One region of the Cronobacter condimenti 1330 genome, then DNA from elsewhere that is predicted to be linked to it. Evidence: predicted binding sites of a transcription regulator. Region 1 holds the regulator's gene; each other region holds the start of a gene.
What was found. The regulator sigma-54, encoded in region 1, starts transcription at its own class of promoters, with help from an activator protein. The targets are predictions, from matches to a motif close to GTTGGCACANNTTTCGCTNT.

Region 1 (4,210 bases):
GGCTACGGGCCTATCAAGACCCGTCATTGGACGCAGTTTCGGGTCCCAGTGCGGGTTTGGCAGAAAGCGCACATCAAAAACATAATCAGCATCGATAGGGATGCCGTGTTTAAAGCCGAAGGATTCAAACACCATCGTCAGTTCACGCTCTCGTTTGCCGAGCAGCCGCGTGCGCAGCATTTCCGCCAGTTCATGCACTGACATTTCCGAGGTGTCGACGATGAGATCCGCGCGCGATCGCAGCGGCTCCAGGAGATCGTTTTCTTCATCGATGGCGCTTTCCAGCGACAGGTTTTTACTGGAGAGCGGATGCAGACGACGCGTGTCGCTGTAGCGGCGAATCAGCGTATTGCGATCGGCGTCGAGGAACAACAGTTGCGGAGAAAACGCATCAGGCAGGCTATTCATCGCCTGTTCAAATACCTCCGGGGATTCTGGCATATTGCGCACATCAATACTGACTGCCGCGGATATCTGCCGGTCTGACAGCGTGCGCGCCAGGTCAGGCAGCAACACAACGGGCAGGTTATCGACGCAGTAGAACCCCATATCTTCCAGCGCGCGCAGGGCGACTGATTTCCCTGACCCTGAACGCCCACTGACGATCATCAGAACCATCTGCTGTTTCTCCACACTTCAGACCGGCTAACCGGTGCTTCCTGGATTGTGCCTTTCAGCACGGTCATTCACTCTCTTCACTGGTTTCAGTGATTATCTGATAGAGCTCTTCATCGGTTTGCGCGGCGCGCAGACGACGGCAAATCGTTTTGTCCGCCAGCCTTTTCGCCACCAGCGACAGCGTATGCAGATGCGTTTTAGTTTGATCTGCCGGCACCAGCAGCGCGAAGAGTAAATCTACGGGCTGGTTATCAATAGCGTCAAAAGGAATCGGCGTTTCGAGCTGTACGAAAACACCTACGGCGCGCAGCGTGTCCTCTTCCAGTTTGCCGTGCGGAATGGCGATGCCGTTACCAATCCCGGTACTCCCCATCCGCTCACGGGTAAGGATCGCTTCAAATACGACCTGCGGCGACAGGCTGAGCTGTTTTGCCGCCAGCTCGCTGATAATTTCCAGGGCGCGCTTTTTGCTCTGGCAGTGTACGCCGCTGCGGGTGCATTCCTGGTTTAAAACATTGCTCAATGGCAGAGCGGAATCATTATTCATCATAATTTCACCTAAGCGTTTTCTGGTGCGACGGCTCGTCGTACGGGCCGCGAGCCGTCGGTGTCCCAGCGAAACGCCCGGACAATTAATGTTGTTTCAGTTTATCTTTGTGTTTAGTGAGCTGCCGCGTCAGTTTATCAATCAAACCGTCGATGGCGGCGTACATATCCTGGCCTTCCGAACTGGCATGCAGCTCCCCGCCGTTCACATGCAGGGTGGCGTCGGCGACTTGCGTCACCTTTTCCACCTTCAGCACAATATAGACCTGATTAATCCTTTCGAAATACTGTTCCAGCTTGGCGAACTTGGTCGTGACGAACTCGCGCAGCGATTCAGTGATTTCGACGTTATGTCCTGTGATGTTGAGCTGCATAGTGTCTTCCTTATCGGTTGGGTCAGACCAGCTGTTTGCGCTGATTTGACGGCGGTATGGATAAAGACTCTCGATACTTCGCAACGGTACGGCGGGCCACCATGATCCCTTGTTCTGACAGCATAGACGTCAGCTTGCTGTCGCTTAGGGGTTTCGCGGGGTTTTCCGCTGCAATCAACTTCTTCACCAGCGCGCGAATAGCCGTAGACGAGGCTTCGCCGCCGCCCTCGGTGTTTACGTGGCTTGAGAAGAAATACTTTAATTCGAAAATGCCGCGCGGGCTGTGCAGATATTTTTGCGTGGTGACGCGGGAGATGGTGGATTCGTGCATTTCTACCGCCTGGGCGATATCGGCGAGCACCATCGGCTTCATATACTCTTCGCCCTGCTCGAAGAACGCCTGTTGCTGTTCGACGATACAACGGCTGACGCGCAGCAGCGTGTCGTTACGGCTCTCCAGGCTTTTGATAAGCCATTTTGCTTCTTGCAGGTTGCTGCGGATGAACTGGTTATCTGATTCATTGCGCGTGCTGTTAGACATCGCGGCGTACTGCTGATTGATTTTGAGGCGCGGAATGCTGTCGGAATTAAGCTCGACGCTCCAGCGTTCGTTATGCTTGCGCACCAGCACGTCGGGAATGACGTATTCCGGCTCGCCAGTCTGGATCGACTGCCCGGGGCGCGGATCGAGCGACTGGATCAGATTCACCGCCTCTTTCAGCACCTCTTCTTTCAGCCGCGTAACACGCATCAGACTGCGGAAATCGTGATTAGCTAACAGATCGAGATGATCGCTGACAATCTGGCGCGCCTGCGCAAGGAAGGGTGTTTCGGCGCTGAATTGTGACAGCTGGATTAACAGGCAGTCGCGCAGATCGCGAGCCGCGACGCCAACAGGGTCGAAACGCTGTACGCGCTTGAGGACGGCTTCTATTTCTTCTGGGCCGATGTCGCCATCGCTGTCGCCCATGCCGTCGAGAATATCCTGCACTGAGACGGTGAGGTAACCCGTATCATCTACCGCGTCGACAATCGCCGTAGCGATTGCGCGATCGGTGTCCGTAAAAGGGGTCAGCTGCACCTGCCACATCAGGTAATCCTGAAGACTTTGCGTGGTTTCGCCCTGATAGACGGGAAGCTCGTCGTCGATGTAGTCGGCGCCGGTGCCTGACGGCGTTCCCGCGGTATAGATCTCGTCCCAGCTCGCATCAAGCGGCAGCTCGTCCGGCATCTCTTTTTGCTCCAGCGCTTCGGCGGTATCCAGCCCTTCGCTGTCGCGTGTTTCCTGAGTGGCAATTTCGTCGTGAATGTCGGTTTGCTCAAGCAGGGGATTACTTTCCAGCGCCTGTTGCAGCTCCTGCTGGAGCTCCAGCGTAGACAATTGCAACAAGCGGATGGCCTGCTGCAACTGCGGCGTCATGGCGAGCTGTTGGCTAAGCCTTAGTTGCAAACCTTGCTTCATATTCAGAGCAAAAATCCTCAGGTGTAAACGTCAAATAAGACCTGTTGCGGCGCGGCGCGCAAGGTGGCGCGCCGTTTCCGCCTGTTGCTCTACCCTATCAGAGTCTGAACTCTTCCCCAAGATATACGCGCTTAACCTGTTCATCCTGAAGGATGTCGTCAGGCGTGCCGTGGGCGATCAGATGGCCCTGACTGACGATATAAGCGCGTTCGCACACGGCGAGCGTTTCACGCACGTTATGGTCGGTGATCAGCACGCCGAGGCCGCTGTCACGCAGATGTTCAATGATGCGTTTGATGTCGATAACCGAAATCGGGTCGACACCCGCGAACGGTTCATCAAGCAGAATAAATTTCGGGTTAGCCGCCAGCGCGCGGGCGATTTCCACACGACGACGTTCACCGCCGGAGAGCGATTGGCCAAGGCTGTCGCGCAGGTGGTCGATATGAAACTCTTCCATCAGCTCTTTGGCGCGGTCTTCACGCTGTTCAGTGCTGAGATCGTCCCGGATTTGCAGCACGGCCATCAGGTTGTCGTAAACGCTCAGGCGGCGGAAAATCGACGCTTCCTGCGGCAGGTAGCCGATACCACGGCGCGCACGCGCGTGTAACGGCAGCAGGCTGATATCGTCTTCATCAATGATGATGTTACCAGCGTCACGCTGCACGATGCCTACCACCATGTAAAAGGTGGTGGTTTTGCCCGCGCCGTTCGGGCCAAGCAGGCCGACTATCTCGCCCGAATTTACCGTCAGGCTGACATCTTCCACTACGCGGCGGCCTTTGTAGGCTTTCGCCAGGTTTTTCGCAATGAGTGTTGCCATAAGGGGTTAGTTGCTCTTGTTCTGGTTCGGTGCCTGAGCGGCGCCGTCTTTATTTTGCAGCTGCGACGGCACCAGTACGGTGGTCACACGTTTACCTTTCTCGCTGAATGCCTGCATCTTCTGCTCTTTGACGAGATAGGTGATTTTGTCGCCCTTGATATTGCTGTCGAGCTGCTCAAGGTAGGCATCACCGGTCAGCACCACAAAATCATTTTGCAGTTCATAGTGCATCGTAGAGGCATGGCCTTTCACCGGTTTGCCGTTATCCTGCATCTGATAAAACGTGGCCGGTTTGCCATAACCGTCAATGACTTCTTTGCCTTTTTCGCCAGCGGGGCGCGTCACGACAACTTTATCGGCATTGATTTTAATCGTGCCCTGAGTCAC
Region 2 (4,210 bases), 680 kb from region 1:
TTCTGGTTGTCGCGTTGCAACCGCACGGCGTCGGTTTCCTGGAGCCGGGCATGCAGGTGGCGACTATCGATCACTCTATGTGGTTCCACCGCCCGTTTAATCTGAACGAGTGGTTGCTGTATAGCGTGGAGAGTACCTCGGCCTCCAGCGCACGCGGGTTTGTGCGCGGCGAGTTTTATACCCAGGACGGCGTCTTAGTGGCCTCGACGGTACAGGAAGGTGTGATGAGGCAGCGCGGGTAAGTAATGAGTAGCCCATAAAAAAACCTCCCGCAAGCGGGAGGTTTTGGCTACGGAGATAACCCTTTATCAGGCGTTATACGCATTCTCGCCGTGGCTGTTGACGTCCAGCCCTTCGCGCTCCTGCTCTTCAGAAACACGCAGCCCGACCGTCATATCCGCCAGTTTGTAAGCGATAAACGCCACCACGCCCGACCACACCACGGTAATGGCAATGCTTTCAAGCTGCACCAGTACCTGATGCCCCATCGTCACGCCTTCGGCGTAACCCACGCCGCCAAGGGACGTTGAGGCGAAAATCCCGGTCAGGATGCAGCCCACGATACCGCAAACGCCATGCACGCCGAACACATCACACGGGTCGTCGACACGTAGCCAGCGTTTGAGCATGGTGACGCCCCACAAGCCCGCAAGACCGGCCGCGATACCCACAATCAGCGAACCGCCCACACCGATGTAACCACACGCTGGCGTCACGCCGACCAGCCCCGCGATAGCGCCGGAACAGGCGCCCAGTAAGGAAGGCTTGCCGCGCATCGCCCATTCACCGAAGACCCAGGCGAGGATTGCCGCAGCCGTAGCGACCACGGTGTTTACAAAGGCAAGACCCGCAATTTCGTTGGCGGCGCTTGCGGAACCCGCGTTAAAGCCGAACCAGCCGAAATAAAGGATAGCGGTGCCAGTAAACACCATCGGCAGGTTGTGCGGTTTGAACGCTTCTTTGCCAAAGCCCACGCGTTTGCCAATCAGATACGCCCCCACGAGCCCCGCGACGGCGGCGTTAATATGCACCACGGTGCCGCCGGCGAAATCCAGCGCGCCGTGAGACGCCAGCAAACCGCCGCCCCAGACCATATGCGCAATCGGCACGTAGGAGAACGTCATCCACACCAGGACGAAAATCACTACCGCCGAGAAACGGATACGTTCTGCCAGCGCGCCGACGATAAGTCCCACGGTGATGCAGGCGAAAGAGCCCTGGAACGCAACATGAATGTACTGATAGAAGCTGCCCATCAGGTCAGTAATTTTGATGCCCTTCAGCAGCAGCCAGTCGACGTTGCCAAAGAAACTGCCACCGCTGCCAAACGCCAGCGAGTAACCATAAACCACCCACAGTACGCAGACCAGGGCAAACGCCACCGATATCTGCGTCAGCATAGAGAGCACGTTTTTCGCGCGGATCAGGCCGCCGTAAAAGAGCGCCAGGCCGGGAACTGTCATAAACAGCACCAGCGCGGTGCAGATCATCATAAAAGCGTTATCGGCTTTATCTGCCACCGCTGGCGCCGCCAGGGCAAAACCCGGCAGAAGAGCAAGCAGGCCGAAACCAGATTTAAGGGCTGTGTGTTTCATCTTTTGCATTCCTGTAACGGTTGGCCAGAAATCAGAGTGCCGCTTCGTCGGCTTCGCCGGTACGAATACGAATCACGCGTTGCAGTTCGGCGACAAAAATTTTGCCGTCGCCAATTTTACCGGTCCACGCAGCCTTGCTGACCACGTCAATCACTTCATCAAGCTGATCGTCGGCGATCGCCACGTCGATTTTTACTTTAGGCAGGAAATTCACGCTGTACTCGGCGCCGCGGTAAAGCTCGGCATGGCCCTTCTGACGCCCGAATCCTTTCACCTCGGTGACGGTAAGGCCCTGAATGCCAATGGTGGAGAGTGCTTCACGCACGTCTTCCAGTTTGAACGGTTTGATTACCACGGTAACCAGCTTCATAGATCCCCTCCAGTCAGAATTGGGTAATGCAGCAGCGATGATAAAGGGGTAAAGCAAGGGACGTGCCAGGAATGAAAAAGCGTGCAGTGACGGCGGAAATACCGGCGAAAAAGCGCAGGGATAAGAAGCGAGACGGCGTAAGAAAATAAAAACGCACCATGCCAGTGCAGGGTGCGTTACATTTTTGCACCACAAACGGTGCGTGTTAGTAGATCGCCTAATTTTGGTGCATCAGGCGCTGAGCGGCTCCTCCTGAGCAGCGGCCTGGAGCTCTTCGCCCGCGAGCTGCAACTGGTACATCTGCCAGTAGCGTCCGCGCGCCTCCAGCAGCGCCTGATGACTGCCCCGCTCCACCGCCTGGCCGCGATGCAGCACCAGAATGGTGTCGGCCTCAACGATGGTCGAAAGCCGGTGCGCAATCACCACCAGCGTCGTGTGCTGGCGAATTGCCGCAAGCGCCTGCTGAATGGCCTGCTCGGTGCCGGAATCGATATTCGCGGTCGCCTCGTCAAGGATCAGGATTTGCGGTGCCTCAACCAGCACACGCGCCAGCGCCAGCAGTTGCTTCTGGCCCACCGAGAGGTTATTGCCCTGCTCGCCAAGACGCGTATAGATGCCTTCGCTCATTCCGCGCGCCAGCTCTGCCAGTTGTACTGTCTCCAGTACCGTCCAGACCCTTGCTTCGTCGATATCACGCCCAAGCGTTACGTTTGCAAAGAACGAATCGGCGAGCACGACCGGGTCCTGTTGCACCATCGCCACGCCTTTGCGCAGCACACCGTGGCTGAGCGAAGCGAGCGGGCGACCGTCCAGGCGAATTTCACCGGTGTTGAGCGGGTAATACCCCATCAGCAGGCTCGCAAGTGTACTTTTACCGCTGCCGGTATGCCCTACCAGCGCCACAAAGTGGCGGGACGGTACGGAAAGCGATATCTCCTTCAGCACCAGTTGGTCATCACGATAGGCGAACGAGACGTTATCCACCTCAATTGCTCCGCTTTCCAGCGGGCGCTCGTCGTGACCATAGTTCTGGCGCGGGCGATCCATCAGCTCAAACACACGCTCGCCTGCCACCATTGCCTGCTGGAGAATCGACTGTTGCGTCGTGAGTTCAATCAACGGTTCGTTGAGGCGGCCCAGATAGCTGATAAACGCATACAGCACGCCTACCTCAATCGTCCCGACCGAGGTAAACCCGAACAGCATCAGCAGCCCACACAGCACCAGCGCGGAAAAGAGACTCAGCAAAGGACGCAGCAAAAAACCATCCAGACGGAGCGTCTGCATTCGCGCCAGGTAGTGCGAATGGCTGGCTGCGTTCATCCGCTCGCCAAAACGCCCCTGCTGGCGAAACTGCTGGATGACGTTCATGCCGCCGATCACTTCGTTGAAGCCGTCGTTGATATCCGCAAGATACGTCCGCACCCGGCGCACGATAGGCGTGCTGTAGCGCTGGTAAATCATCATTACGATAAACACGGCCGGGAAAATGGTGATCGCCACCAGCGCCATACGCCAGTCGAGGCTGAACATTGCCACCAGCATCGCGCCGATAAGCGCGGCACTGCGCAGGACCGTCGCCACGACCGTGACGTAAAGATCGCGGATCACTTCGGTGTCGTTAGTGACGCGGGAGATAAGTTGCCCCACCGGCTGGGTATCGAATGCGCTAAGCGGCTGGCGCAGGGCAGCGTCCATCACATCGGTACGTAACTGTTGCACCACGCCAACCGCCGCCTGGTTAAACAGTAGCGCCTGCCAGTAGTGCAGGCCTGCCGCGAGAATTTGCAGCAGGACATAAGCGAACGCGAGCCCACCCACCAGGCCGAGCGGCAACTGGTTTTTCGCCACAAGGTTGTCGATGAAATAACTGATGAGCGCAGGCCCGGTCACTTCCGCCGCCGCCGCGACCCAGAGCATCAGCACCGCGCCGCTGAGCGGTTTACGCCACGGCGAGCCATAGGCCAGCAGACGTTTAAGCGTCGGCCAGCTCTGTCCCAGATTACGCATTCAGCGCCTCCTCTTCTTCCTCGCCTGGCGTGTCATCCAGCGCCGCTTCGAGTTGCTGATAGCGATACATATCCCGGTACCAGCCCGGCTGCGCCGCCAGCGCCTCGTGGCGTCCGCGCTGCGTAACCTGCCCGTGCTGTAACACCAGGATCTCACTGGCTTCGGTAAGCGCCGAAAGCCGGTGCGCGCTGATAATGACCGTGCGGTTTTCGCCCCACTGGCGCAGGTTATGCAG
Region 3 (4,210 bases), 1.4 Mb from region 1:
GGCTTTTTCCGGCTAACCGCTGTTCAACAAGCATCAGTACGCCCTGCAACAGATCGAGCGGCTCAAAACCTGCCACTACCAGGGGGCGGGCGAAATGCCCGGCGATAAACGCATAAGGTTCGGTGCCGATAACCATGCTCACATGCCCCGGTGCCAGAAACGCGTCTATCTGGTTATCCGGCTGCGCCAGCAGGCTTTGCAGCGTCGGGATAAGCGTGATGTGCTGGCAGAAAAAGTAAAAATTAGTGATACCGCGCGCTTTCGCCTGCATCAGCGTCAGCGCGGTAGCGGGCATAGTGGTTTCAAATCCTAAGCCGAAAAACACGACATCGCGCTGTGGGTGCCCTTCGGCGATTTTCAGCGCGTCCATCGGCGAGTAGACGATACGCACGTCCGCGCCCTGCGCTTTGGCCTGCAACAGCGATCCGTTTTTCCCGGGCACGCGCATCGCATCGCCAAAGGTGCAGAAAATCACGCCGGGGCGGTGGGCAATTTCGGTCGCATTGTCGATACGGCCCATCGGCAGCACGCAGACCGGGCAACCGGGGCCATGAATGAACTCAATATTGTCCGGTAACAGCCGGTCGAGGCCAAATTTAAAGATGGCGTGCGTGTGGCCACCGCACACTTCCATGATCCGCAGCGGCTTTTGCGCGGTGTTGGTGAGCAGGGCGGCCCGTTCGCGTAGCCGGTCGGTCAGGCGCAACACCTGGTCGGGGTTGCGGTATTCATCCACAAAGCGCATCAGCGATTCTCCTCGCCATAGAGCAGCGCGCCGACATCCGGCTCGACGTCAAACATGTTTTGCAGCGCCTCCAGCGTATCCAGCGCCTCTTTTTCATCGATAAGGCTCATGGCAAAACCCACATGCACCAGCACCCACTGACCAAGACGCGGCAGACCCGTATCGTCATGAGTGCCCACCAGCGTTAAATCGACCTCACGCCGCACGCCGCATACCGCGACGCGGGCGAGATTGTCCGTCAGCAGCTCGCAAATCTGCCCCGGAATGCCTATGCACATCGCTGTTCCTCCAGCCATGTAAGCCAGGCGTTCATACCGTCGCCACGGGTGGCAGACACCAGCAAAATGGTGATGTTCGGGTTCACATCGTGCGCATAAGCCATGCATTTTTCCACATCGAATTGCAGATACGGCAGGAGATCCACTTTATTGAGCAGCAGCAGCGAGGCGGCGGCAAACATATGCGGGTATTTAAGCGGTTTATCCTCGCCCTCGGTCACCGAGAGCACCGCCACTTTGTGACGCTCGCCCAGATCAAAGCCCGCCGGGCAGACGAGGTTGCCGACGTTTTCGATAAACAGCACGCCGCCATCGTCAAGCGGTAAACGCGCCATCGCGTCCTGCACCATTTGCGCGTCGAGATGACAGCCTTTGCCGGTGTTGACCTGTATCGCCGGGGTGCCGGTCGCGCGAATGCGCTCGGCGTCATTGACCGTTTGCTGATCGCCTTCGATGACCGCGCAGGGCGTATGGCCATTAAGGCGTTTGAGGGTTTCCGTCAGCAGGGTGGTTTTGCCGGAGCCGGGGCTTGAAACCAGATTGAGCGCGAGCTGTCCGTGTGCGGCGAGTCGCTCGCGGTTGCGCTGCGCGATCCGGTTGTTTTTATCCAGCACGTTGATTTCAATTTCCACCATTTTACGCTGGCTTAATCCCGGGGCGTGGGTGCCCGCCTCGCCGTGTCCATAATGTAAATCGCCCAGGGCGTCGGCATCAGGTGTAAAGGTGGCGAGGTTAACGGCTGTAATAGGCGATGCCGCGTGCGTGGCGGCGGCAAAAGGGGCGGCGCGAAACGGGGAATGCGGGTCGCGCTCGTCGCCTTCTATATAAAGGTTGCCATGCTGGCAACCGCAGGTCGTACACATGGTTTACTCCTGTTCTATTTCCAGACGCTTGATTTGCACGCTGTCGTCGGCGTCGATACGTAAATCCGCGCTGTGGCAATGTGGGCAGCGCCGGACAAGGGAAGTCAGTAACTGGACGCTGCGCTGGCACTGGCGGCACCAGCACTGCGCCTCCTGTTGCGTGAGATGCAGCGCGCAGCCCTCCGCGCAGGTGTCACGACAGACAAGGTCAAAGCAAAATTCCAGCGCGCCACGCTCAACGCATGAAAACGCGCCTATCTCCAGCCACACGCCGGTCACCTTACGCGCGCCGCAGGCCTGCGCCTGCTGTTCAATGATTTCTACTGCCCGCTGGCAGAGTGTGAGTTCATGCATAACGCCTCCGATACGATGCGCTCACTAATGCAATAAGGGTGCCAGCGCATAAGGCGGCGCAGTAGAGAGAAAAGGGCGGGTAACGGCTGTCACGGCGGGTGTCGAGGCTGTCGAAATGACATGTCATGACAGAAAGTGGATGCTGACATTTTTTATTAAGTCATTAATTAACAATGAGTTAAAAAATGGCATGGTTCCTGCTAAACAGGGCTATCTCTGTTAAACGAGCATAAAACCATGATCCTTTCTGAATTAAGCCAGAAGGCGGAATTTATCGCCGACCGTCACCGCAGCCTGCAGGCGCACTGGCACACCTACTGCAATACCCTGGTCCAGGCGATCACGCTGTCACGCCAGAAACTGCACCATTCGCTCGGCTGTGAACCGCAGAATGGGCTGTGCTTTTTTCTTTTCGAGCATTTCGCTATTCGCGTGGAGCAGGCCGAAGGCTTCCACTGCCGCACCATTAACTACCTGATAGCCCGCCGCGACGGTAGCGAAGAGACCCTGCTTGCCACCGCGCAGCTTGATGCGCAGGGCAACATGGACGGCACAGTCGATATCCGCGACCGCGAGCGCGTGCTGGCGCACTACCTCGACAAAATCGGTGCGGTCTATGACGGGCTGTATGACGCGGTGCAGCACGATGCGCCGCTGCGCATCAGCGAGATCCTGGCGTCGCGCGACGCGTCGTCACATTAAAAGGGCGAAGTGTCGGAGACTGTCGAAATCCGCTGTCTTCGTCACTTTTCGTCAAAAATGACTATCACCTGAGGAACCCCTGGTGAACCGTTTTATCATTGCCGACTCCACGCTCTGCATCGGCTGCCACACCTGCGAGGCTGCCTGTTCAGAGACGCACCGCCTGCATGGACTGCAATCCAGGCCGCGCCTGACGGTCATGCGTAACCAGAAAGACTCCGCGCCGCAGTTGTGCCATCACTGCGAAGACGCACCATGCGCGCAGGTCTGTCCGGTGAACGCCATCACCCGCGAGGCGGGGGCGATTCAACTTAATGAAAGCCTGTGCGTTAGCTGCAAACTGTGCGGCATCGCCTGCCCGTTTGGCGCGATTGAATTTTCCGGCAGCCGACCGCTGCACATTCCGGCCAATGTGAACAGCCCGAAAGCGCCACCTGCGCCACCTGCGCCTGCCCACGTCGGCGCATTTCTCGACTGGGTGCCAGGCGTGCGCGCCGTGGCGGTCAAATGCGATCTCTGCCAGTTCGACGAAGACGGCCCGGCCTGCGTACGCACCTGTCCGACCCGCGCGCTGAAAATGGTCGATAACCATGACATCGCGCGCGCCAGCCGCCGTAAACGCGAACTGACCATCAATGCCGAACTCGGCGATCTGTCGCTGCTCTTAAGCCCGCGCGGAGGAGAACAATGAACGCGATTTTCTTATATCAGGGCGCGCTGACAGCCTTTGGCGCGGGGCTTGTGCTGTCGCTGCTGACGGCCTGGCACAAACCGTTCAGCGCGCTGACGGCCGGGCTTGGCGGCGCGCTGGGCTCCCTCTGCGCGCTAATGGCCGGCGCGGCGCTGTTGCTACAAAGCAGCGCCGGGCCGCTCTCTGCCCAGATAGGTCATCTTGATGTGCGTCTGACCGCGTTTAACGCAATCTGGCTTGCCACACTCGGCCTGCCGGGGTTTTTCATTTGTCTCTTTACGCTTATCGCTCCGCGCGATGGTGAAAGACGCCCCGGCAGCGCGCTCATCAATCTGCTGCTGGGGGCCGCGACGCTTGCGGTCACCGTGCAGAACCTGGCGGCGCTGGTAGCCATGGCAGAAATTATGGCGCTTGCCGCGGTATTTATGACCGGCGACAGCGCGAGCGGCAAGCTGGTTTTCGCGCTGGGACGCCTTGGGACGTTACTGCTGGCGCTCGCTTGCTGGCTACTCTGGAGGCAGTACGGCACGCTCGATATTCTGGCGTTAAGTTCGCTTACCGCGACGGCGCCCTTCGG
Region 4 (4,210 bases), 860 kb from region 1:
GCGAAGCCGTCTTTGCATGCTGGCCTGGACCCGTAACATTTGTCTTTCCCGCGAAGCCATCAACGCCGCGCTGGTTAACAGGCCGTTTCGACTCGCTGGCGGTACGTGTGACGAACCACCCGCTGGTTATTGCATTGTGTGAAGCGTTTGGTAAGCCGCTGGTATCGACGAGTGCTAACCTTTCGGGACTAGAACCATGCCGTACGGCGCAGGAAGTGCTGGCACAATTCGGTGATGATTTCCCGGTGCTGCATGGACCAACCGGCGGGCGTCAGAACCCTTCTGAGATCCGGGATGCGCTAACGGGTGAACTTTTCCGACAAGGGTAACGAATGGAAACCTATGCCGTTTTTGGTAATCCAGTTTCGCACAGCAAATCGCCTTTCATTCATCAACAGTTTGCTGCGCAACTACGCATTTCATATCCGTATGGACGCGTGCTGGCGCCGCTCGATAATTTCGTTACGACACTGGAAAACTTCTTTGACGCTGGCGGGAAGGGAGCCAATGTCACGGTGCCATTTAAAGAGCAGGCCTTTGCACGCGCGGATGCGCTGACAGAAAGAGCGGCGCTTGCGGGTGCCGTCAACACGATAAAGCGGCTGGAGGATGGTCGTTTACTTGGTGACAACACGGATGGGATCGGGTTGTTAAGCGATCTTGAACGGCTCGCGATGATCAAACCGCGCGACCGGATCCTCTTAATAGGCGCAGGCGGTGCGGCCAGAGGCGTATTGTTACCGCTTCTCTCGCTGGATTGCGCAGTCACTATCACCAACCGCACGTTTGCCCGGGCGCAGGAGTTGGCGGCGCTGTTCAGCCACACGGGCAGCGTCAATGCCGTCGCGCTGCAGGATCTGGTTGGGCATCACTTCGATCTCATCATTAATGCGACGTCTGGTGGGATCAATGGTGAGATCCCGGCGCTGCCAGTTTCGCTAATTAACGCGGAAACCGGGTGCTATGACATGTTTTATCAGAAAGAGCTAACGCCGTTTCTTTCATGGTGTCATACACAGGGTGCAACACAACTGGCGGATGGGTTAGGAATGCTGGTGGCACAAGCTGCACACGCCGTGCTGCTCTGGCATGACGTACTACCAGAAGTCGCCCCAGTCATTGAGACGCTCAAGCGGGAGCTAGGGCAATGAATCAGGCGATTCAGTTTCCGGACAGAGAGCACTGGGACGAGACGCAACAAGCCATCTGTTTTCCGGCATTGGTTAATGGACTGGTGTTAACTTGCGCGATCCCCCGTACAGTGCTGGTGGCCCGCTTTTCAGGGGACACCCCTGAGCAATGGCTACATGCGTTCCGTAAGAACCGATGGGATGTAGAAGAAGATGCTGAGCAACTGATCGCTGCTCAGCAAGAGGACACTCAGGGCTGGATCTGGCTCTCCTGAGTTAGATACTCATCTTTCCATTTAACATAGTTGTTTGCTGAATAGCGCAGCCCTTCCAGCTCAGTATCTTTCAGCGGTCGAATCTGCTTTACCGGGCTACCGAGATAAAGGTAGCCACTTTCAAGGCGTTTATTCTGCGGTACCAGACTCCCGGCACCTATCATCACATCATCTTCTATAGTGGCACCGTCGAGTACTATGGAGCCCATGCCAACCAGTACTCGGTTACCAATCGTGCAACCATGCAGCATGACCTTATGGCCAACGGTAACGTCTTCACCAATGACTAACGGATTACCATCGGGGTTATAGGACGATTTATGAGTGACATGCAGTACGCTGCCATCCTGAATATTGGTTCGAGCGCCAATAGAAACTGAGTTAACGTCACCCCGGATAACGACGAGGGGCCAAATTCCCACATCGTCCGCCATTCTTACATCGCCAACCACGACGCTTGAGCTATCAACCATGACTCGCTGACCTATGTGGGGAAAGGTATTTTTATAAGGTCTGAATACAGAAGACATAAATAGCCTCGGTTTCTTATTAATCGTATGAAGACTTTGGTTGGATTTAGGACGTAGTGCAAGCGCAAATGCGTGCATTCATTGAGCAGATCGTATGGGATCACAGCAATAAGAATGAAAAAACAGCAGTTGAAAGAAAAGATCGAAAAAAGGGTTGTGCTGAAAACTAAGATCCCTATAATGCGCCTCCATCGAGACGGAACGTGAAGCACTTCACGAAATAGCCGAAGCGATGAGAGAAAAACCTGAAATTAATGGTTGACTCTGAAAGAGGAAAGCGTAATATACGCCACCTCGCGACAGCAGGCTGTAAGCCGCGTCGCGCCGCTCTTTAACAATTTATCAGACAATCTGTGTGGGCACTCGGGGCACTGATATCTTAACGTCTTCGGACGATAAATGAATATCAAGTCTCAAGTGAACAACAGTTAATTCATTACGAACTAACAGTTTAATTCTTTGAGCATCAAACTTTAATTGAAGAGTTTGATCATGGCTCAGATTGAACGCTGGCGGCAGGCCTAACACATGCAAGTCGAGCGGTAGCACAGAGAGCTTGCTCTCGGGTGACGAGCGGCGGACGGGTGAGTAATGTCTGGGAAACTGCCTGATGGAGGGGGATAACTACTGGAAACGGTAGCTAATACCGCATAACGTCGCAAGACCAAAGTGGGGGACCTTCGGGCCTCATGCCATCAGATGTGCCCAGATGGGATTAGCTAGTAGGTGGGGTAAAGGCTCACCTAGGCGACGATCCCTAGCTGGTCTGAGAGGATGACCAGCCACACTGGAACTGAGACACGGTCCAGACTCCTACGGGAGGCAGCAGTGGGGAATATTGCACAATGGGCGCAAGCCTGATGCAGCCATGCCGCGTGTATGAAGAAGGCCTTCGGGTTGTAAAGTACTTTCAGCGAGGAGGAAGGGAGTGAGTTTAATACGCTCATTCATTGACGTTACTCGCAGAAGAAGCACCGGCTAACTCCGTGCCAGCAGCCGCGGTAATACGGAGGGTGCAAGCGTTAATCGGAATTACTGGGCGTAAAGCGCACGCAGGCGGTTTGTTAAGTCAGATGTGAAATCCCCGGGCTCAACCTGGGAACTGCATTTGAAACTGGCAAGCTTGAGTCTCGTAGAGGGGGGTAGAATTCCAGGTGTAGCGGTGAAATGCGTAGAGATCTGGAGGAATACCGGTGGCGAAGGCGGCCCCCTGGACGAAGACTGACGCTCAGGTGCGAAAGCGTGGGGAGCAAACAGGATTAGATACCCTGGTAGTCCACGCCGTAAACGATGTCGACTTGGAGGTTGTGCCCTTGAGGCGTGGCTTCCGGAGCTAACGCGTTAAGTCGACCGCCTGGGGAGTACGGCCGCAAGGTTAAAACTCAAATGAATTGACGGGGGCCCGCACAAGCGGTGGAGCATGTGGTTTAATTCGATGCAACGCGAAGAACCTTACCTGGTCTTGACATCCAGAGAATCCTGCAGAGATGCGGGAGTGCCTTCGGGAACTCTGAGACAGGTGCTGCATGGCTGTCGTCAGCTCGTGTTGTGAAATGTTGGGTTAAGTCCCGCAACGAGCGCAACCCTTATCCTTTGTTGCCAGCGGTTCGGCCGGGAACTCAAAGGAGACTGCCGGTGATAAACCGGAGGAAGGTGGGGATGACGTCAAGTCATCATGGCCCTTACGACCAGGGCTACACACGTGCTACAATGGCGCATACAAAGAGAAGCGACCTCGCGAGAGCAAGCGGACCTCATAAAGTGCGTCGTAGTCCGGATTGGAGTCTGCAACTCGACTCCATGAAGTCGGAATCGCTAGTAATCGTGGATCAGAATGCCACGGTGAATACGTTCCCGGGCCTTGTACACACCGCCCGTCACACCATGGGAGTGGGTTGCAAAAGAAGTAGGTAGCTTAACCTTCGGGAGGGCGCTTACCACTTTGTGATTCATGACTGGGGTGAAGTCGTAACAAGGTAACCGTAGGGGAACCTGCGGTTGGATCACCTCCTTACCTGTAAAGATACAACCTCGTAGTGCTCACACAGATTGTCTGATAGAAAGTAAAGAAGCAGGGTTGTCTGCGAAAGCGAAGTCCCTTTCGTCTAGAGGCCCAGGACACCGCCCTTTCACGGCGGTAACAGGGGTTCGAATCCCCTAAGGGACGCCACCTGCTGGTAATGAGTGAAAGGCGTTACCGATTAATATCTCAAAACTGACCTGCGGGTCATGTTTGAGATATTTGCTCTTTAACAATCCGGAACAAGCTGAAAAT

Region 2: a site for sigma-54 is predicted at 2,016-2,035, ahead of glnK (P-II family nitrogen regulator). Genes of this name have one in related genera too.
Region 3: a site for sigma-54 is predicted at 2,267-2,286, ahead of hypA (hydrogenase maturation nickel metallochaperone HypA). Genes of this name have one in related genera too.
Region 4: a site for sigma-54 is predicted at 2,210-2,229, ahead of AFK62_RS18045 (gamma carbonic anhydrase family protein). Genes of this name have one in related genera too.

Annotation. Positions count from the first base shown of each region.
Region 1 is NZ_CP012264.1:453,263-457,472, forward strand. It holds gene rapZ (RNase adapter RapZ) at 1-618, opposite strand, end outside; gene ptsN (PTS IIA-like nitrogen regulatory protein PtsN) at 683-1,168, opposite strand; gene hpf (ribosome hibernation promoting factor) at 1,251-1,538, opposite strand; gene rpoN (RNA polymerase factor sigma-54) at 1,561-3,000, opposite strand; gene lptB (LPS export ABC transporter ATP-binding protein) at 3,098-3,823, opposite strand; gene lptA (lipopolysaccharide ABC transporter substrate-binding protein LptA) at 3,830-4,210, opposite strand, start outside.
Region 2 is NZ_CP012264.1:1,134,544-1,138,753, reverse strand. It holds gene tesB (acyl-CoA thioesterase II) at 1-242, shown strand, start outside; gene amtB (ammonium transporter AmtB) at 309-1,595, opposite strand; gene glnK (P-II family nitrogen regulator) at 1,627-1,965, opposite strand; gene AFK62_RS05195 (SmdB family multidrug efflux ABC transporter permease/ATP-binding protein) at 2,197-3,975, opposite strand; gene AFK62_RS05190 (SmdA family multidrug ABC transporter permease/ATP-binding protein) at 3,968-4,210, opposite strand, start outside.
Region 3 is NZ_CP012264.1:1,894,133-1,898,342, forward strand. It holds gene hypD (hydrogenase formation protein HypD) at 1-745, opposite strand, end outside; gene AFK62_RS08665 (HypC/HybG/HupF family hydrogenase formation chaperone) at 745-1,023, opposite strand; gene hypB (hydrogenase nickel incorporation protein HypB) at 1,014-1,886, opposite strand; gene hypA (hydrogenase maturation nickel metallochaperone HypA) at 1,890-2,240, opposite strand; gene hycA (formate hydrogenlyase regulator HycA) at 2,478-2,942, shown strand; gene AFK62_RS08685 (4Fe-4S dicluster domain-containing protein) at 3,025-3,633, shown strand; gene hycC (formate hydrogenlyase subunit 3) at 3,630-4,210, shown strand, end outside.
Region 4 is NZ_CP012264.1:3,942,623-3,946,832, reverse strand. It holds gene tsaC (L-threonylcarbamoyladenylate synthase type 1 TsaC) at 1-329, shown strand, start outside; gene aroE (shikimate dehydrogenase) at 333-1,151, shown strand; gene AFK62_RS18050 (DUF1488 family protein) at 1,148-1,405, shown strand; gene AFK62_RS18045 (gamma carbonic anhydrase family protein) at 1,381-1,935, opposite strand; rRNA gene AFK62_RS18040 (16S ribosomal RNA) at 2,410-3,949, shown strand; tRNA gene AFK62_RS18035 (tRNA-Glu) at 4,030-4,105, shown strand.